DNA from 2 places in the Komagataeibacter sucrofermentans DSM 15973 genome. Region 2 is predicted to be linked to the other one. Evidence: predicted binding sites of a transcription regulator. Region 2 holds the regulator's gene; the other holds the start of a gene.
What was found. Region 2 encodes HrcA, which represses chaperone genes, less so after heat shock. Its sites were predicted from a motif close to GTTNGCACTCNCNNNNNGNGAGTGCNAAC; they were not measured.
Positions count from the first base shown of each region.

Region 1: groES (co-chaperone GroES) is a predicted target of HrcA. The motif match lies at 4,976-5,004, and genes of this name have one in related genera.

Region 1 covers NZ_CP137157.1:2,167,623-2,175,647, forward strand. Annotated here, with positions in the region: gene R5N89_RS10325 (ATP-dependent DNA helicase) at 1-2,354, shown strand, start outside; gene R5N89_RS10330 (cold-shock protein) at 2,398-2,601, opposite strand; gene groL (chaperonin GroEL) at 2,895-4,541, opposite strand; gene groES (co-chaperone GroES) at 4,605-4,895, opposite strand; gene R5N89_RS10345 (dienelactone hydrolase family protein) at 5,341-6,003, shown strand; gene R5N89_RS10350 (S-methyl-5'-thioadenosine phosphorylase) at 6,065-6,970, opposite strand; gene R5N89_RS10355 (cytochrome c1) at 6,960-7,772, opposite strand; gene hemF (oxygen-dependent coproporphyrinogen oxidase) at 7,947-8,025, shown strand, end outside.
Region 2 covers NZ_CP137157.1:2,794,053-2,802,077, forward strand. Annotated here, with positions in the region: one part of gene prfB (peptide chain release factor 2) at 1-373, opposite strand, end outside; one part of gene prfB (peptide chain release factor 2) at 375-443, opposite strand; gene R5N89_RS13205 (penicillin-binding protein 1A) at 511-3,075, opposite strand; gene R5N89_RS13210 (aldo/keto reductase) at 3,175-4,062, opposite strand; gene R5N89_RS13215 (hypothetical protein) at 4,061-4,210, shown strand; gene hrcA (heat-inducible transcriptional repressor HrcA) at 4,174-5,253, opposite strand; gene rph (ribonuclease PH) at 5,381-6,109, shown strand; gene rdgB (RdgB/HAM1 family non-canonical purine NTP pyrophosphatase) at 6,106-6,720, shown strand; gene R5N89_RS13235 (nitronate monooxygenase family protein) at 6,860-8,025, opposite strand, start outside.

The DNA of each region.
Region 1 (8,025 bases), 630 kb from region 2:
CTGCTCCTGCCGCGCACCCGGTTAGCGGGGAGGAGGCTCAGGCGCACCTGCGCGAGATTATTGGCGAAGGGGCCGAACACCGCCCGGCACAGGAGGCATTCAGCCACGTCGCCGCCCGCGCCTTCACCCCCCGCGCCACGCAGGGCGACCCGCACATGGTGCTGGCGGAAGCAGGCACCGGCACCGGCAAGACGCTGGGCTACGTGGCACCTGCCAATATATGGGCGCGCCGCAACGGGGGGGCGGTGTGGATCAGCACCTATACCCGCCACCTGCAACGCCAGATCGAATCCGAACTGGCCCGCCTCTACCCCGACCCGGCGGTGCGCCGCAGCCATGTGGTGGTGCGCAAGGGGCGCGAGAACTACCTGTGCCTGCTCAACATGGAGGAGAGCGTGAACATCGCGCTTTCACGCGGGCAGGCGGGCGATGGCACCCTTATCGGGTTGGCGCTGGTGGCCTTGTGGGCGGCCCATACGCTTGATGGCGACCTGTTTGGCGGCGACCTGCCCGGCTGGTTTGCCGATCTATTCGGGCGCGGACTGCTGAGCGGCATTGCCGACCGGCGGGGCGAGTGCATCCATGGCGCCTGCCCGCATTACCAGCAATGCATGGTGGAGCACTCCATCCGTCGCGCACGCACGGCGGACCTCGTGATCGCCAACCACGCGCTCGTCATGTCGCAGGCGGCGTGGCACGCACTTGATGGCACTGGCGCCAGCAACGAGGACAACACCCCCACCCGCTACATCATGGATGAGGGCCACCATATTGCCGATGCGGCGGACAGCGCCTTCGCCCTTGAACTCTCAGGGCTCGAAGCCGCCGAACTGCGGCGCTGGCTGCTCGGCGCCGAAGGTGCGCGTTCACGCGCGCGCGGCCTGCGGCGCAGGCTTGAAGACCTGCTGGCCAACATCCCCCGCATCGAAACCCCGCTTGACACCGCGCTGATGGCTGCACGCGCCCTGCCGGCGCCGGGCTGGTCGGCCCGCCTGGCCGCCCTTGACCTGGTGCACCGGGCCGCGCGCGTGCCCGCCGGGGGCGAGGAGCCGGTGCTGTCCAACCCCTCCGAGGTGCTGCTGCATGAACTGCGCCAGCAGGTGCTCGCCCGCACGCAGGGCAGCCCCGAAGGCGGCCCGCGCCGCAGTGACAGCGAATGCGACCTCTACCCCATGCCCGAATCGCTGCATGAGGCGGCGCAGGCGCTGGAACGGGCGTTAAGGCGGCTGGCCGAGCCGCTGCGCACGCTGGTCGCCCGCCTTGATGAAGCGCTGGAAACCGAGGCCGACTGGCTCGACACCCCCATGCGCGAGCGCATTGCCGCCGCCATCCGCTCCATCCGCCGCCGGGCGCTGGCGCGTGTGGATGGCTGGTGCGCCATGCTGGGCAGCATGCAGGCCAACGAACCGCCCACGGGTGGCGAAACCCCGCAATATATCGATTACATCCGCATGGACCGGCGCGAGGGCCAGAACCCCGGCGAGCGCGACGTGGGGCTGTACCGCCACTGGCTGGACCCGACCATTCCGTTCGCCAGCGTGCTGGCAGCCCCGGCACATGGCGTGCTGGTCACCTCCGCCACGCTGCGCGACGAAAGCGGCGAGGACAACACCAATGACAGCGCCGAGCGCGCATGGGATGCCGCCGAGGCCCGCTCAGGCGCGATCCACCTGCCTTCGCCCGCCATACGGGCATCGTTCCCAAGCCCGTTCGATTACGCAAGGCAGAGCCGGGCCTTCATCATTACCGATGTGGCGCATGATGACCCGGCGGCGCTGGCCGGGGCCTACCGCACGCTTTTCATGGCATCGGGCGGGGGGGCGCTGGGGCTGTTTACCGCCATATCGCGCCTGCGCGAGGTGTACCGCCGCATCGTAACCCCGCTGGAGGAAGCGGGCCTGCCGCTGTTTGCCCAGCATGTGGACCCGATGGATAACGCAACGCTGGTCGATATCATGCGCAGCGAGCGCAATGCGTGCCTGCTGGGCACGGATGCAATGCGTGATGGGGTGGATGTGCCGGGCGAGGCCCTGCGTCTTGTCGCCTTCGAGCGCGTGCCGTGGCCGCGACCCGATATCCTGCACCGTGAGCGGCGCATTCACCTGTCGGGCGGCGCACCGGGGCGCTTTGATGACAGGATTGCCCGCCTGCGCCTGCGCCAGGCCTTTGGCCGCCTGATCCGCAGCAGGCAGGACAGGGGGGTATTCGTCCTTCTGGACCGGCGCACCCCGTCGCGCCTGCTTTCCGCCTTCCCCGAAGGGGTGGCAGTGCGCCGCCTTGGCCTGAGTGCGGCGGCGCGGGAGATCACGGCCTTCCTGCAGGCGCAGGACACATCCGCGGACCAGCTTTCCTGATCGTGTCTCCCTGCCCTTCCCCGCGCGGTGCGGGGCAGATGCCTCAGAGCGCCTTGAGGTTGGTCGCGGCAGCCTTGCCACGCTCCATGGCGATGTCGTAGCTGACCGCCTGGTCCTCGTTCAGGCCACGCAGGCCAGCAGCCTGCACCGCCGTGATGTGCACAAACACGTCCTTGCCGCCATCATCAGGCATGATGAAGCCAAAACCCTTGGTTGCGTTGAACCATTTTACTTTTCCGGTAGCCATAGCCAGTCTCTTCTCCAGCGCCATCCTTGCCGGTCCTAATACCGGCAATCCGGGCGCGTGTGCCTTTACCGCCATGAAAAAACGGGGCATCCGGAAAACACCCTGCCACTTCCACGCCGTTCGTGCACCCATAGGGGCAGCATGAAATGGGCACCCGTGTCAAATGATCCCGACATGATGAAACGCCCGGACCATAAAAAAAGGGGGAAAGGCCAATGGCCCTTCCCCCTTTTTTATTCTGGCATCCGGCCCCGTGCTGCAGCTTGGGGCCGGGGTGCGCAGGGCTGGCCGGATCAGAAATCCATGCCGCCCATGCCACCCATGCCGCCCATGCCACCTTCCGGTGCAGCGGGCTTCTTCTCGGGGCGCTCGGCAACCATCGCCTCGGTGGTGATGAGCAGGCCCGCGACCGATGCCGCATCCTGCAGCGCCGTGCGCACGACCTTCATCGGGTCGATGATGCCAGCTTCCACCAGGTCCTTGTAGTCGCCGATCTGGGCATCGAAACCGAAGGTGTAGGTGTCGTTTTCCAGAACCTTGCCAGCGATGACCGCACCATCTTCACCCGCGTTGTGGGCGATCTGGCGCAGCGGAGCCTGCAGGGCCTTACGGATGATGTCCGCGCCGACGCGCTGGTCGTCGTTATGGAAGTGCAGGCCACCAAGCTTGGTGGATGCGCGTGCCAGCGCCGTGCCACCACCGGGAACGATGCCTTCTTCAACAGCCGCACGGGTTGCGTGCAGGGCGTCGTCCACGCGGTCCTTGCGCTCCTTCACCTCGATCTCGGTGGAACCACCCACGCGGATCACGGCAACACCGCCAGCCAGCTTGGCCAGACGTTCCTGCAGCTTCTCGCGGTCGTAGTCGGAGGTGGTTTCCTCGATCTGCGCGCGGATCTGGCTGCAACGGCCCTTGATGGCCTCGCCTGCGCCCGCACCTTCGACAATGGTGGTGTTTTCCTTGTCGATGTGCACCTTCTTGGCGGTGCCCAGCATGTCCAGCGTCACGCTCTCGAGCTTGATGCCGAGGTCTTCGCTGATGACCTGACCACCGGTCAGGATCGCGATGTCTTCCAGCATGGCCTTGCGGCGGTCACCAAAGCCCGGCGCCTTGACGGCGGCGATCTTCAGGCCACCACGCAGCTTATTGACCACCAGGGTCGCCAGCGCTTCGCCATCGACATCTTCAGCGATGATCAGCAGCGGACGGCCGGACTGCACGACGGCTTCAAGCAGCGGCAGGATGGGCTGGAGCGAGGAGAGCTTCTTCTCGTGGATCAGGATGTAGGGGCTGTCCAGATCGACGGTCATCTTCTCCGCGTTCGTCACGAAATACGGGGAGATGTAGCCACGATCGAACTGCATGCCCTCGACCACGTCGAGTTCGGTGTGCAGGCCCTTGGCCTCTTCCACCGTGATCACGCCCTCGGAGCCGACCTTCTGCATCGCCTTGGAGATCATCTCGCCGATTTCATGCTCGCCATTGGCGGAAATCGTGCCGACCTGCGCGGTCTCGGCAGGCGTGGTGATCTTCTTGGCGTTCTTCTTCAGCTCTTCAACGACAACGCCAACCGCCTTGTCGATGCCGCGCTTGAGGTCCATCGGGTTCATGCCGGCGGCAACAGCCTTGGCGCCTTCACGCACGATGGCCTGTGCCAGCACGGTTGCCGTGGTGGTGCCGTCGCCCGCGATGTCGTTGGTCTTGGAGGCGACCTCACGAACCATCTGCGCGCCCATGTTCTCGAACTTGTCAGCCAGTTCGATTTCCTTGGCGACGGAGACACCGTCCTTCGTGATGCGCGGTGCGCCGAAGCTCTTGTCGAGCACGACGTTACGGCCCTTGGGGCCCAGCGTCACTTTTACTGCATCGGCCAGAATGTCCACGCCACGCAGCATGCGCTGGCGGGCTTCACCGCCGAACTTTACGTCCTTGGCTGCCATTGTTCTCTTCTCCGTATGGAAAGGTTTTTTAAAAGGTTACCCGGTGTGGAAAGCGCGGGTGGGTCAGGCGACCACGCCCATGATGTCGCTTTCCTTCATGATCAGCAGTTCTTCACCGTTGATCGTCACTTCCGTGCCCGACCACTTGCCGAACAGGACGCGGTCACCCGCCTTCACGTCGAGGGCCACAATCTGGCCCTGCTCGTTACGGGCACCTGCGCCCACCGAGATCACCTCGCCTTCCATCGGCTTTTCCTTGGCGGTCTCAGGGATGATGATACCACCTGCTGTCTTTTCCTCGCTCTTAAGGCGACGGACGACCACACGGTCATGCAGGGGACGAAATTTCGTCATGGATCGCTCCAAATCTTCTAAAGGTAACGCCCTTGAATCAAGCAACGCCACCGGTTGGCGCGCGCGCCAGGCCGCATCGCGTTAGCACTCCCCTCGTGAGAGTGCTAAACACCAGATAGGTAGCCCCCCCACAGGTGTCAAGAATGGCACGGAGCGAGACGGCGCAGAATTCGCGCGCAAAAGACCCACCAGGGAGAAATTGATATTTTCCATATAAATATCAATGGTTTAATGAATTACCTTATCCCCCATCAAAAGCGGCGGAACAGCCCTCCCCACAATGCATGACACGCGGCCATGCCGATTCCATGATGCCGCCCGGCAGCGCGGGCCTTCATGAGAAAGAATTCTCATAAAGTCGTCCTTCACGCGGGTTTCATATTGACGTCAGGGCAGGCGGCATCATTCTTTGCCAGACAATGAAGGAAATAATGGAGTGAAAACCATGGGCGCAGTCGTAACCGTTACAGCGGCGGACGGGCATGAATTTTCCGCCTATCGGGCCGGTCGGCCCGATGCGGCGCGCGCCGTGGTGGTGGTGCAGGAAATATTTGGCGTTACCCCCTATATCCGCGCGGTGTGCGACGCCTTTGCCGCCCAGGGCTATCAGGCCATTGCCCCCGCCCTGTTTGACCGCGCGCGGCGCGATGCCATCCTGCCCTATGACAATGCGGGCGTACACGAAGGGCTGAAACTGCGTGCCGAAACAGGGCAGGAGAACGCGCTGCGCGACCTCGTGGCCGCAGCCGATGTGCTGACAACCGAGAAGAAGGGCATCGTGGGGTTCTGCTGGGGCGGCAAGCTGGCATGGGAGGCCGCATGCCACACCAAGGCCTTCGCGGCGGCGGTGGCATGGTATGGCGGCGGCATTGCCGAGACCCGCAGCCAAGTGCCCAACTGCCCCGTGCAGCTGCATTTTGGCGCGGAAGACGCCCATATTCCGGCAGACGACGTGGACGCCATCCGGGCTGCACATGAGGAGATCGAGATCTTTACCTATGAGGGTGCCGATCACGGCTTTGGCTGCACGGATCGCCCGTCTTACAACGAGGCCGCCGCCACCCTGGCCATGCAGCGCACGCTGAGCTTTTTCGAGCACTGGCTATAAAAAAAATGCCGCCTTTTTAAAAAAAGGCGGCACCTAAAAACGTCTGTTTTTAAACGTTTTTTTAGCTGCGGTTCAGTACGCGGCCTGCAACGGCCTCAAGCTTGGCAAGCAGGGCCGGGTCGCGCTTTTCAGGTGCGGTGATGATGGCGTGCTCGAGTGCGCGGTCGCAACCTGCGTAACAGGGGCCACGCTTCGCGCCGAGCTTGGGAATGACCGAACGCACGAGCGCGCGCGCGCGGCTGGCGTTCTGCTGCATCACCTTGACCACTGCATCGACCGTGACGCTGTCATGGTCGTCGTGCCAGCAGTCATAATCGGTGACCATGGCGACGGTGGCGTAGCAGATCTCGGCCTCACGGGCGAGCTTGGCCTCGGGCATGTTGGTCATGCCCACCACCGAGCAACCCCATGAGCGGTAGAGGTTGCTCTCGGCGCGGGTGGAGAACTGCGGGCCTTCCATGACCAGGTAGGTGCCGCCACGGGTCACATCCAGCCCGAGTTCGCGGCACTGGCCTTCAAGCACATCGCCAATGCGCGGACACAGCGGGTCGGCCATGCCGACATGGGCCACGCAGCCGGTATCGAAAAAGCTCTTCTCGCGCGCGAACGAGCGGTCGATGAACTGATCGATGACCACGAAATGGCCCGGCGGCAGTTCTTCCTTGAGCGAGCCGACCGCCGAGAGCGAGACGATATCGGTCACGCCCGAACGCTTGAGCGCATCGATATTGGCGCGGTAGTTCAGGCGCGAGGGCGGCAGCGGGTGGCCCCGGCCATGACGCGGCAGGAACACGCAGCGCACGCCATCAAGCCTGCCAAACAGAAGCTGGTCGGACGGCTTGCCCCACGGGGTCTCGACCGTGCGCCATTCCTTGTCCTCAAGGCCTTCGATATCATACAGGCCGGACCCGCCGATCAGGCCGATAACCGGCTCGATCTGCTCGCCGGTGGCAGCGTTAGTGGACATTGGACCACGTTCTCCGTTTCAGACAGATGGAAAGTACAAGCAGGATCAGCAGGAACACGCTCGCCCCCACCCCTGCGCGATGGCGCGCCGTCAGGTGCGGGCTGGCCACCCAGGCCAGATAGGTCGTGACATCACGCGCCTGCTGCTCGACCGTGGCGGGCGTGCCATCGGGGTATGTAATGCCGCCTTCATACAAAGGCGGCGGCATGGCGATCTGCCCATTGGCGGCATACGGGTTGTAGAACGTGCCCGGCGGCACCACCGTGCCTGCGGGCGGGGTCTGTCCATAGCCGGTCAGGAAGGCATAGATGCGGTCCACCCCGCCGGGATGCACCACGGCAAGCCGCGACTGGTCGGGCGGCACCACGCCATGATTGGCCGCGGCGGCCGCATGCGCATCGGGATAGGGGGAGAGCAGGTGGTCATCCATGTTGGCGGGGCGGCTGACCGGGTGGCCGCCCGCATCCACGCCTGCGGGAATGCGGTGGCTGGCCGCCAGCGCGTTGACATCCGCCTCCTTCAGCCCCAGCCCGGCCAGATCGCCATAGGTCACGGACTTCATGCCGTGGCAGGCGGAACAGACCTGGGCATACACCGTGTAGCCACGCTGCACGGCCGCCATGTCAAAATGCCCCAGCGGGCCCTGAAAGCTCCAGTGCTGGGGCGGCGGCTCGCGGTAGTCGTGCGCCATGGCCCCTTTGCCCACAGGCAGGGCCGCCAGCAACCCGCCAAGCAGCAGGCCATGCCGTAACATGATGCGCCAGGGTTGCGCCCCGCGCTGCCGATGACCCGGTTCATGCATGTCTGCTACGTTCCCGCCACAATTTCCATATCCCGCCGCGTTCCTGCGCTGGGCTGGCCTCCTTCCTAGCGGCAGCGCGACCGGTCTTGCAATCACCCGTCTTGCAATAAGTGGAACAAACGGGCACCCGTAATATCCATCGCGAACGACCAGAACGGGCTAGATGAGACGAACATGACAATTTCCCGCACCCCCGTCGCCCACGACGCACTGAAGGACACGGCCCGGACCTGGTTTGAAACCCTGCGCGACC
Region 2 (8,025 bases):
GCAGCAGCATCTCGGCCCAGTCCTGCGCCTCGGTGCCGCCCGCGCCCGCATTGACCTCAAGGTAGCAGTCATTGCTGTCGGCCTCGCCCGAGAGCAGGCTTTCGGTCTCGCGGCGCTTGGCTTCCTCGGCCAGGGCGCGCAGGTTGCCGAGCGCCTCGGCCACCACGGCCTCGTCGCCTTCCATCTCGGCCAGCTCAACGAGTTCGATCGTATCGTTTACATCGGCTTCAAGCCGCTGCACGCCCTCGATCTGGCCAGCGAGCATGGTGCGCTCGCGCATGAGTTTCTGCGCTGCGTCCGAATCGTTCCACAGGTCGGGATCTTCGGCCCGGTTGTTCAGTTCCGCGAGGCGGTCGATTGCGACATCCCAGTCAAAGATGCCTCCTCAGCAGCGCCACCGACTGCTTGATCTGGTCGTTCAGGGCCTCTGTCTCGGCAGACATGGGCTTGCTCCTTGGTCAACGGTCAACAGTGCGGGCGTGCGCATGTCACGCCCGGCCATAAACGGCGTCAATACAGCCCGCCCATGCCAATGTCACCCCCGGAAGGCTGCGTGGCGGGTGCTGCCGCAGGCGCCGCAGGGTGGCCTGCCGATGTCGTGCCATCAGGCAGGGCGGTGGGGCTGGCGGGCATCGTGGCCATGTCGTTCTCGGAATCGGGCATGTTCTCGGCCCCCGTATCCGCCGCCGTCAGGGCCATGCCGGAACCTGCGCCAAGATCCACGCTCTCACCGGGCACCTGGCCGGGCTTGAATGCATCGATTGCGACTCCCATGCCGGTATCATAGCGTGCAAGCTGCACACCATCAGGCACGCGGAAGTCAAGGCGCGGGCGGGTGGCGAGGGCCGCCTTCATCACCTGATTCCAGATCGGGCCTGCAATCACGCCGCCGGTCTCGTTCTTGCCCAGCGACTGCGGCGTGTCGAACCCGATCCACACCACCGTGACCAGATCGGGCGAGAAGCCCGCGAACCACGCATCATTGAAGTCCTGGCTGGTGCCGGTCTTGCCCGCGATGGGCCGGTCGATGCCCGCGCCCGCGCGCACGCCCGTGCCCCGGCGCACCACATCCTGCATCATGGCCACGATCTGGGCCGCGCTGGTGGCGGAGACGACCTGCGGGCGCGTATCGGCCACCTGCGGGCCATCGGCTGGCGTGCTGCCGGGCTGCCACGCAACCCCTTCGGGCCGCCACACCACGTTGCCGTTGCGGTCCTTGATGTCATCGATCAGGGAAGGTGTTACCAGCCTGCCGCCATTGGCGATGGTGGCGTAAGCGCCAGCCTCCTTCATGACGGTGGTCTCGACCGCGCCGAGGGCCGCGGGCAGCACCAGCGGCATGGAACGCACGAGGCCAAGCCCCTGCGCGAGGCTGGCCACCGGCTTCATGCCGATCTGGGCGGCAAGGCGGATGGTGACGAGATTGCGCGATTCGCGCAGCGCATCATGCAGGGTCGTGGGGCCCCAGAAATCCTTCTCGTAATTGTTGGGGTGCCACTCGCCGTAGCTGACCGGGGAATCATCGAATTTCTGCGAAGGCGAGATCCCCTGCTCCATCGCCGCCAGATAGACGAACGGCTTGAACGAGGACCCCGGCTGGCGCGCCGCCTGAATGGCGCGGTTGAACTGCGATTCGCGGAACGACCAGCCCCCCACCATGGCCAGCACGCGCCCGGTGCGCACATCGATGGTGGCAAGCGCCCCTTCCACGCGCGGCACCTGGCGGATGGCAACGCCGCTGCCATCGGCCTGCGGCTCGATCAGCACGACGTCGCCGGCCTGCACGCCCTTGCCGGTGCGCATCCACGTCATGTCACGCGCCAGCACCGTGCCGGTATGGGGCATGACGGGATCGCGCCCCTCAAGCCAGCCGACCCGGCCCGTGGCGGCCGACAGCACCACGGCCATCCGCCACTGCTCCAGCATGGCGGCGGGCGGTGTCACGTGCGCCAGCGCATTGGCCCAGTCGCCCGCCACGTCCGCCGCCCCGACATGCGCGAACGCGCCCCGCCAGCCGCCATGGGCGCGGTCATAGCGCAGCAGCCCCTCGCGCAAGGCGCCGGTGGCCACCTGCTGCAGGTGCGAATCCAGCGAGGTATGGACCGAAAGCCCGCCCTCCATGGTGGTGCCGATGCCGTAGCGCTCGATCAGTTCGCGGCGCACTTCCTCGGCAAACCATTCCGAGCCGGGCACGGGGCCGGGGCGGGTGAAGTTGGCGGGCACGAGGGGTTCAAGCTGGGCCGCGCGCGCCTCCTCGGGCGTAATCACCTTGAGGTCGGCCATGCGGTCGAGCACCCAGTTGCGCCGGTTGGTCGCCGCCTGCACGTAACGGTGCGGGTTGTAGTTGGTGGGCGATTTGGGCAGCGCGCCGAGGAAGGCGGCCTCGGCATTGTCAAGCTGGTCGAGCGGCTTGTTGAAATAGGTCTGGGCGGCGGCACCGATGCCGTACGCGCCCTCGCCCAGATAGATCTCGTTGAGGTAGATCTCGAGGATCTGCTCCTTGCTCAGCGTCTGCTCAAGGCGCATGGCCAGCAGCGCTTCCTTGATCTTGCGGTCGATCGACACCGCATTCGACCCCAGCAGCATGATGCGCGCGACCTGCTGCGTGATGGTCGAGGCCCCGATGGGGCGGTGCTTGGTGCCGTGCATCATCATGTCGGTGATGCCGGCACGCAGGATGGCCAGCGGGTCGACGCCGCCATGGCTGAAGAATTTCTGGTCCTCGGCAGCCAGGAAGGCGCTGCGCACGCGCTCGGGTATGGCGCTGTAGGGCACGAAGATGCGCCGCTCGGCGGCAAGCTCGGCCATCACCTGGTCATCACCGGAATACAGGCGGCTCATGACGGGGGGCTGGTAGGTGCGCAGGCCATCGACCGTGGGCAGGCCCTCGCTCAGGCGCTCATATTCGTACCAGCCCACAATGCCTGCGCCGCCACCACCCAGCAGCAGCACCGCCAGCGTGGTGCCCGCCAGCCAGCGCACCATGCGGTAGCGCGGGCGGCGCGGGCCACCCCCACCGGGGCGGGAGGGTCCATCCATCCGGCCATCGCGGCCTGATCCGTCAGCAAGCGTCATCCGGTGTCCAATAAGGAGAGAAAGGGGCTGTTCTGTGTCGTAAGGCCCCTGTCTAGCATTGTCCCGCGCTGCCGTCGCCCCCGATCCGCCCCGGTCCGTTCAGCCCGCGTTGCGGCTGGCCCATTCGGCCCGGCCATCGTTATCAAGCTGGCGGAATTCCTCATCGCTCAGTTCGATCGCGGCGGCAGCGGCGTTATCGGCCACATGCCCGGGACTGGACGTGCCGGGAATGGGCAGCATGACCGGTGAGCGGCGCAACAGCCACGCCAGCGCGATCTGGCCGGGCTGCACGCCTTTCTCGCCCGCAAGGCGCGTGAGCACGGTATCGCCCTTGGTCAGCCCGCCCGCCGCAAGCGGTGCCCACGGGATGAAGCCGATATTCTCGCGCGTGCAGTAATCGAGCACGTCCTCCGAATAGCGGTTGACGAGGTTGAAGCGGTTCTGCACCGTCGCGACCGGGAAATACAGCCGCGCGCGCTCGATCATTTCCACCGTCACTTCCGACAGGCCAACATGACGGATCAGCCCCTGCGCGCGCATGGCGGCGATGGCCTCGAACTGCTGTTCGGGCGTGCAGTCCGCCCCCACGCGGTGCAACTGCCACAGGTCGATGCGCGCGACACCGAGCCTGCGCATGCTCATCAGCACGCACTGGCGCAGGTAATCGGGGTTGCCCACCGGCTTCCATATATCCGGCCCGTGGCGCGTATGGCCGCCCTTGGTGGCAATGAGCATGCCCTCATAGGGGTGCAGCGCCTCGCGGATCAGGTTCTCGCTCACCTCGGGGCCATAGGCATCGGCGGTATCGACAAGATTGATGCCCAGCTCGGGCAGGCGCTTCAGCGTGGCAAGGGCCTTGGCGCGATCGGCAGGCTCCCCCCATATGCCCGGCCCGGTAATGCGCATGGCCCCAAAGCCGAGCCGTGTAACCTCGATATCGCCCCCGATCATGCAAGACCCGGACTGGCGTGCATCAGGCGTGAACATGGCTTTCTCCCTGCTTGATGGGCACGCCCGCGCCAGTATGGCGGGCGTGCGGTTGCTGCCTGCCCACCATAAGGGCGCCCTGCGGGCACGGTTGCATGCCCATGCGGCAGCTCAGCCCAGCAGGCGGCCGATCACGCGCGCGGTGTAGTCCACTACAGGAATGATGCGGCCGTAATTGATGCGGGTCGGCCCGATCACGCCAATCGCGCCCACGATGCGGTTGCTGTCGGTGCGCGCGGGGGCCACCACGACCGACATGCCCGCCATGCCGAACAGCCCGCTTTCGGCCCCGATGAAGATGCGCACCCCTTCTGATTCACGCGCAAGGTCGAGCAGGCGCAGCATGGTCTCCTGTGTTTCCAGCCGCTCGAACAGCATCTGGATGGTGGTCAGGCGCTCGATCTCGGTCACATCGGCCAGCAGGCGGCCCTGCCCGCGGATGAAGAGCGTGCCGCCGCGTTCCTCGGCATCGCTCCATGTGGCAAGGCCACTGGCCACCACGCCCGCCGTGAGGTGGTCGAGTTCGTTGCGGTTGGCGGTCATGTCGGTGCTGACCGTCTCCCGCAGGCGATCGAGCGTCTGGCCTGACAGGTGGGCGTTGAGGTAATTGCCTGCCTCGACCAGCGCCGAGGGCGGCAGGCCGGGCGGTGTTTCGATCACGCGGTTTTCCACCTGCCCGTCCGCGCTGACCAGAATGACCAGCGCGCGCCCCGGGCCAAGGGCCACGAATTCGATATGCTTGATGGTGCTCGAATCGCTCTTGGGCGCCATGACCAGCCCCGCCGCCGAGGACAGGCCCGAGAGCATGGAGGATGCCTGCGCCAGCATGTCCTCCAGTGAGCGGCCCTTCACATCGAGCGTGCCCGCAATGCTTTCGCGCTCCTCCTCGCTCAGGCTGCCAAACTGCAGCAGGCCATCGACAAACAGCCGCACCCCCTTCTCGGTAGGCAGGCGGCCCGCCGAGGCATGGGGCGAGAACAGCAGCCCCGCATCGGTCAGGTCGGCCATGACGTTGCGAATCGTGGCAGGCGAGAGCGAAAGCGGCAGGCGCTGCGACAGGGTGCGCGAGCCCATCGGCTCGCCCGTTTCCACATACTGTTCCACGATCTCGCGCAGGATCGCGGCGGAACGCGCATCAAGCCCGGACAGAAGGGCCGGCTGCGATACCGGTGATCGGGTTTCCATCGCCATGCCTCCTTTGCACGTCATCATCCGCCAGCCCCCATTATAACAGATCCCACCCGTCCCTGCCCACGCGGGACTGGAAATAGGGGCGGATTGCGCGCTATGCCGCCCCCTCACCTTGCGGAGTTGCCCCATGCGCCCATCCGGCCGCGCCCCCGACGCGCTGCGTCCCGTCTTCATCCAGACCGGCTTTGCCCGCCATGCGGAAGGCTCCGCCCTGATCCGCATGGGCGGCACCGAGGTGCTGTGCGCGGCCAGCGTCGAGCCGCGCGTGCCCTCCTTCCTGCGCGGCAAGGGGCAGGGCTGGGTCACGGCGGAATACGGCATGCTGCCCCGCGCCACCCATAACCGTGGCCCGCGCGAGGCGGCGCGCGGCAAGCAGAGCGGCCGTACGCTCGAAATCCAGCGTCTGATCGCCCGCGCGCTGCGCGCCGTGGTGGACCTCAAGGCCCTGGGCGAGATCTCGATCACGGTGGATTGCGACGTGCTGAACGCCGATGGGGGCACACGCTGTGCGGCCATTACCGGCGCATGGATCGCGCTGCGCCTGGCGCTGGAAAAACTGGTGCGTGAGGGCACGCTGCCTGCCGTGCCGCTCAAGGGGCAGGTCGCGGCCATATCCTGCGGGCTGACCGAGACAGGCGCCGTGCTCGACCTTGACTATGCCGAGGACAGCAATGCCAGCGCCGACGCAAACTTCGTGCTGACCGCTGATGGCGGCATTGTGGAAATTCAGGGCACGGCGGAAAAAGATCCTTTTACCGAGGCGCAGTTCAACACGCTCATGCGCCTTGCCCGCACCGGCACCGCCGAACTGTTCCATATCCAGACCGTAACCGTGAACGAGGCGCTCGCATCATGACCATCCCTCACCTCAACCGTGGCGACACGCTGGTGCTGGCCACGCATAACAAGGGCAAGATTGCCGAATTCGCCGCCCTGCTGGGGGGGTATGGCATCCGCGTCATCTCCGCAGGCGACCTGTCGCTGCCTGAGCCTGACGAGACGGCGGACAGCTTCGCGGGCAATGCCGCCATCAAGGCTGTCGCTGCGGCCAAGGCGGCCAACCTGCCCGCACTGGCCGATGATTCGGGCTTCTGTGTCGCGGCCCTTGATGGCGCGCCCGGCATTTTCTCGGCCCGCTGGGCTGGCCCCACCAAGGACTACCCCGACGCCATGCGCCGCATCCATGAACAGATGGGCGACAACCCTGATCGCAGCGCATGGTTCATTTCCGTGCTGTGCCTGGCCTGGCCCGATGGCCGCACCGAAACCTTCGAGGGCCGGATTGATGGCCACGTCATCTGGCCGCCACATGGCACCAACGGCCATGGCTACGATCCGCTTTTTGCCCCCGGCACCGGCACGCGCAGCTTTGCCGACATGAGTGATGCCGAAAAGAACGCCATCAGCCACCGCGGCCTGGCCTTCGCACTGTTCAGCGAGGCATGCCTGCCAAAGACAGAAGGATAAAAGTTTTTAGGTGCTGCCTTTTTTCAGAAAGGCAGCATTCTTTTCGAAGCTTTTTGAAAAAAGCTTCACCAAAAACTTCTTTATTGAAAAAGGCCGGTCCCTCGCGGGCACCGGCCTTTTTGTCGTGATCCGATCAGGCTCAGCGCCCGGTCATGATCCGCTCGAGCAGTTGCGCCACGGTCGGCACAAAGCCGTTGGCATAGAACGGGTCGGTCGCGAACCGCCACGCATTGGTGCCACCGAACATGAGGTTGTGGTCGATCACCTCAGCCTGGTCAGGCCCGTGGGCGTGAGCTGCATCCTGAAGGGTTTTCTGGATGCAGTAGGAACGCGGGTCCGCCTTGTGCCCGTTGGAATAGGCAGGCGGCTTCTGCGACCAGTTGGAAAAGCGGCACTCCGACAGGCAGCCCATGCAGGCCCCCTGATCGGCCAGGATTTCACGCGCGCGCCCGGGCGAGACGAACACCAGCGTGTTGTCCGGCGTGCGCATGGCCTCGGTGTGGCCTTCTTCCATCCACAGATGGGCGCGCTGCCCATCAGCGGGGGTAACAAAAACCTGCCGCCCGCGCGCGCCAATGGCGAGCGCCATGGTGTGCTCGCCAAGGGCTTCGGGCGAGAACGGGATCTGCCGCTCCGAGCGCCCGCGCAACTCGCGCAGGAAGCTGTTGTTGACGGCGGAAGAATAGAAACCCGTGGGCGAGAAGCGGTTGAGGAACACATCCCCCTTCTTCAGCGTCAGCAGGCGATCTTTCCATGCCTGCGGAATCGGGCTCTCCTGCGTGAGCAGCGGGCGGGTGCCGAACTGGAACACGATCGGCCCGAGTTCGGGGTTGTCGATCCAGTCCTGCCATTCCTCCAGCCACCACACGCCACCGGCCATGATGATGGGGGTGTCGTCCAGCCCGAAGGCGCGCATCTGCTTGCGCAGCGCCAGCACGCGGGGGAACGGATCTTCCGGCGCCAGCGGGTTCTCGGTATTGGACAGGCCATTATGCCCGCCCGCCCGCCAGGGGTCTTCATACACGACCGCGCCCAGCAGCTCGGCGGTCTTGTGATACGACCGCCGCCACAGGGCGTTGAACGCGCGCGCGGACGAGACGATGGGGTAGTAATGGATGCCGAATTTCGCCGCGATGTCTGACAGGCGGTACGGCATGCCCGCGCCACAGGTCAGGCCCTGGATCAGGCCCGGAGCCCCTTCGAGCACGCCATTGATGACCTGTTCCGCCCCGCCCATTTCCCACAGGATATTGGCGTGGATACGGCCCTTGCCACCGGCGATCTCATGCGCGATGCGGGCCTGGG